2 regions of the Paenarthrobacter sp. UW852 genome follow, and region 2 is predicted to be linked to the other one. Evidence: predicted binding sites of a transcription regulator. Region 2 holds the regulator's gene; the other holds the start of a gene.

What was found. Region 2 encodes HrcA, which represses chaperone genes, less so after heat shock. Its sites were predicted from a motif close to TTNGCACTCGNNNNNNNCGAGTGCNAA; they were not measured.
Region 1: groES (co-chaperone GroES) is a predicted target of HrcA. The motif match lies at 1,150-1,176, and genes of this name have one in related genera.

Annotation. Positions count from the first base shown of each region.
Region 1 is NZ_JAMSGY010000013.1:82,145-84,340, forward strand. It holds gene groL (chaperonin GroEL) at 1-627, opposite strand, end outside; gene groES (co-chaperone GroES) at 712-1,008, opposite strand; gene NEK97_RS18730 (hypothetical protein) at 1,201-1,563, opposite strand; gene NEK97_RS18735 (class I SAM-dependent methyltransferase) at 1,631-2,196, shown strand, end outside.
Region 2 is NZ_JAMSGY010000001.1:195,046-197,241, reverse strand. It holds gene dnaJ (molecular chaperone DnaJ) at 1-809, opposite strand, end outside; gene hrcA (heat-inducible transcriptional repressor HrcA) at 860-1,867, opposite strand; gene NEK97_RS00945 (DUF3097 domain-containing protein) at 2,098-2,196, shown strand, end outside.

The sequences.
Region 1 (2,196 bases), on a different contig from region 2:
TTCCTGGCGCTCAGCGTCGGTGACGAAGTACGGGGACAGGTAGCCCTTGTCGAACTGCATGCCCTCAGTGAGGACCAGCTCGGTCTGCGTGGTGGAGGACTCTTCAATGGTGATGACACCGTCTTTGCCCACCTTGCCGAAAGCTTCGGCCAGCAGTTCGCCAACCTCGTCGCTCTGGGCAGAGATAGCGGCAACGTTGGCAACCTGGGTGCCTTCGACTTCGCGGGCGTTCTCCAGGAGGCGGGCAGCCACGGCTTCAACCGCAACCTCAATGCCACGCTTGATCTCGCCGGGAGCGGCGCCGGCTGCAACGTTGCGCAGGCCTTCCTTGACCAAGGCCTGGGCCAGCACGGTAGCCGTGGTGGTGCCGTCGCCTGCGACGTCGTTGGTCTTGGTGGCTACTTCCTTGGCCAGCTGTGCGCCAAGGTTCTCGTAGGGGTCGTCAAGCTCGACTTCGCGGGCGATGGTGACGCCGTCGTTGGTGATCGTGGGAGCGCCCCACTTCTTGTCCAGCACGACGTTGCGGCCGCGCGGACCAAGCGTCACCTTGACAGTGTTGGCGAGCTTGTCGATACCGGCCTCAAGAGACCGGCGGGCAGCATCGTTAAAAGCAAGCTGCTTTGCCATGGTTGTGTCCTTTCAAGACAGAAAACCCGCACCGCTGACGGGTCGGAATGATTCCAACGCGGCGGCGGTGCGGGCTCCGGGAAGTTACTTTACGACGATCGCGAGGACGTCGCGGGCGGACAGAACGAGGTACTCGTTGCCACCGGTCTTGACTTCGGTTCCACCGTACTTGGAGTAGATGACGACGTCGCCAACAGCTACGTCAACCGGTACGCGGTTTCCGTTGTCATCGAAGCGGCCGGGGCCGATTGCAACAACTTCGCCTTCCTGCGGCTTCTCCTGTGCGGAGTCCGGAATAACCAGGCCGGAAGCCGTGGTCTGCTCTGCTTCGAGCGGGCGAACAACAATACGATCCTCAAGAGGCTTAATCGAGACCGACACTCGGACTCTCCTTTTCATGAGCTGATTCATGGACTAAGAACTGGGGTGCCGGGGCGTGCAACCGTCGTCGCGGTGCCGGAGGAACGCCTGGCGTGGTTAGCACCCTCCGGGGGAGAGTGCTAATAAGACTCTATGTAAGCGTTAGCACTCGGTCAAGGTGAGTGCCAGCATTTCGTCATGGGTGAACTCCGGTCACCTGCCGGTGAGGTCGTCCAGGCCGTAGTCCTCGCCGTCGTCGTCCCCATCCACGGGGGCATTGCCGCGGTTCCGGTACAGCACCACTGCGGACAGGACAGCCACGACGCCGGAAATCACCAAGCCGATGATCCCGCCCATCCAGGCGCCGCTGTAGAGGTCACGGATCTCCCGCGCCTCGTCAGTGGCATCGTTGACACTCTTGCCGGTGACGGAGTACGCGGCAGCATTGAAGGAGTCCAGGGCAAGGATGATGATGAGCAGGGCTATGCAGACCACGGCTATCACGATGCCCGCAATAAGTGCGGGACGGGCATATCTGGTGATGCGGGACGGCTGTGCGGCTGCGTTGTCTTCCATGAAAACAACCCTATCTGGCTGATTCCCAAGTCACGCTGTCATATCCTGCGACGTTAGGCTTGATCCCATGCCTCACGCACCGCAGGAACAGATCGCGCCCTTGCTGACCACCGAAGGATGGGAACTTCTTGCCTCACTTGGGCCTTACAAAGAAGCCGCCGCTTTCAGCGTCAACGCCGACCTCCGGAAAGCGGGCCACTCCCCCGAAATCGTCGCTGCCGTCCTGACGCAGTCCCGCCTCCGGACCCGGGCAGAGGCCAAGTTCGGCGAATTTGCCCGCCAAATGCTGTTCACCCAGGCCGGGTTGGAGCAGGCGACCCGGTTGAACGTCGCCGCCCGGCACGCCGAGCGCTTTGCACAAGCCGGCGTTTCGCATGTCGCGGACCTCGGTTGCGGCCTGGGAGCTGACTCGATGGCCATGGCGTCCATGGACATCGCCGTGACTGCCGTGGAGATGGACGAGACGACTGCTGCCTGCGCCACGATCAACCTGATCCCCTTCCCGCACGCCACAGTGGTCCATGCGGACGCTACCTCCGTTGAGCTGGACGGTATCGATGGAGTGTGGCTGGATCCCGCCCGACGCACCACCTCCACCTCCGGAACAAAGCGGATCTGGGACCCCGAGGCCTT
Region 2 (2,196 bases):
ACGCTCAGGGTTGCGTGCAGGTCGTCGCCTTCACGCATGAACATGGAGTCGTTGTTGACGCGGATTTCGACGTAGAGATCGCCGGCCGGGCCGCCCGCGGGGCCGGCTTCGCCCTGGCCGGACAACTGGATCCGGGTACCGGTGGCCACACCGGCAGGAACCTTGATGGTGAGGGAACGACGACTGCGGATGCGACCCTGCCCGCTGCATTCGTTGCAGGGGTCCTTGATGACCGTGCCGAAGCCCTCGCAGGAGCCACAGGGGGCCGTGGTCATGACCTGGCCGAGGATGGACCGGACCGCCCGCTGGACCTGGCCGCTGCCACCACAGATGTCACACCGTTCAGGATGGGTACCAGGGCGGCAGCAACTGCCATCACAAGTGGGGCACACAACGGCCGTGTCGACTTCGAGCTTCTTGTTGACGCCGAATACCGCATCCTTGAGGTCGATGCGGACGCTGATGAGGGCGTCCTGGCCGCGCCGGACCCGGGAAGCCGGGCCGCCATGGCCGCCACCGCCGCCAAAGAAGGTGTCGAAAATGTCCTGGAAGGCGAAGCCCTGGCCGGAATAACCGCCGCCGAAGCCGTTTTCGGTTCCGTTTTCATTACCGGTGGCGTCATAGACACGGCGCTTCTGCGGGTCCGACAACACCTCGTAGGCGTGGGTCACTGCCTTGAACTGCTCCGCGACATCTTCCCCGGGGTTGACGTCCGGGTGAAGTTTCCGCGCCAACTTGCGGTACGCCTTTTTGATCTCTTCCCCGGTGGCTTCCGGAGAGACTCCCAAAACGTCATAGTGGCTGCTCAAAGTCGGTATCTCTTCCTTGTTGTACTGCGGATGTGTCCTCGGGCCGGTGTTCAGCCGCCGAGAATGCGGGAAAGGTATCTGGCCACGGCCCGGACTGCGGCCATGGTGGTGGGATAGTCCATGCGGGTAGGGCCAAGGATCCCAACCTTGGCTCCGGAACCGTAGCCGGTGGCCACGACGGAAGCCTCGGCCAAACCGTCGTACGGGTTCTCCCGGCCAATGCTTACTGACACGCCCCGCGGATCATCGCCCATATCGGACAACAACCGCAGCATGACGACTTGTTCCTCAAGGGCTTCAAGCACCGGACCGATGCTCAAGGGGAAGTCCACATTGGAGCGGGCCAGGTTGGCGGTGCCCGCCATCAAGATGCGCTCTTCGCGGCTGTTGTCGCTCAGTGACTGCAGGCCGTGCGCAAGAGTCTGGGCCACGCCGCGAAGCTCGGGCGGGCAGAGGGCCACTACCGATGGAAGGACCTGTGGGAGAAGGTCCAGTTGCGTCCCGGCTATGCTTCCGAGGAACCGGGACCTCAGCAGCATCAATGCCTCGTTCGCAACATCTGATCCGGCATCGATGACCTTCTGGCCAACGCTGCCTGTGTCCGCAATGAGGACCACCAGGACCTGCTTTGGCGCAAGCAGCACGAACTCAACGTGACGGACGACCGCCCGGCTCGAGTGCGGGTACTGCACGACGGCGACCTGGTTGGTCAGCTGGGAAAGGAGCCTCACGGTCCGCTCCAGGATGTCGTCCACGTCATCCGGGCCCTCGAGGAGGGAGTGGATGGCACGGCGCTCCGCGGCCGAAAGTGGCTTTACCTGGGAGATACGGTCCACAAACAGGCGGTAGCCCTTGTCCGTGGGAATGCGTCCTGCGCTGGTGTGGGGCGCCGCGATGAGTCCTTCTTCTTCCAGGACAGCCATGTCATTGCGGATGGTGGCACTGGAAACACCGAGGTGGTGGCGCTCGACAAGGGCCTTGGATCCAACGGGTTCCCTGGAATGCACGTAGTCTTCAACGATGGCACGCAGCACTTCCAACTTGCGTGGCTCACTCATTGCTCCACCTCCTGACGACGTCCGTGGTCGTGGCGACCGGCGATTGCGGCACGCCTGCCGGGCCTCCGCGCTTAGCACTCAACATGCCCAAGTGCTAACAAGTCTATTATGGGCCACCCCGTTGCTAGCATTGAAAACGCCCGTATTCAGCTTCCAGCGTGCAGGTTCGGCAGCTTCGCAACCCAAACGGCTCCCCCACCCATCAAGTACTCAAAGGTAGGAAATATCCCTTGGCTTTCGACAATTGGGGTCCACAGGATCTGACCGCTCCCGCCAAACGCCAGCTTCCTGAGGTAGCGGTCCAGCGGGGAATGGTCCTTGAAGACGTC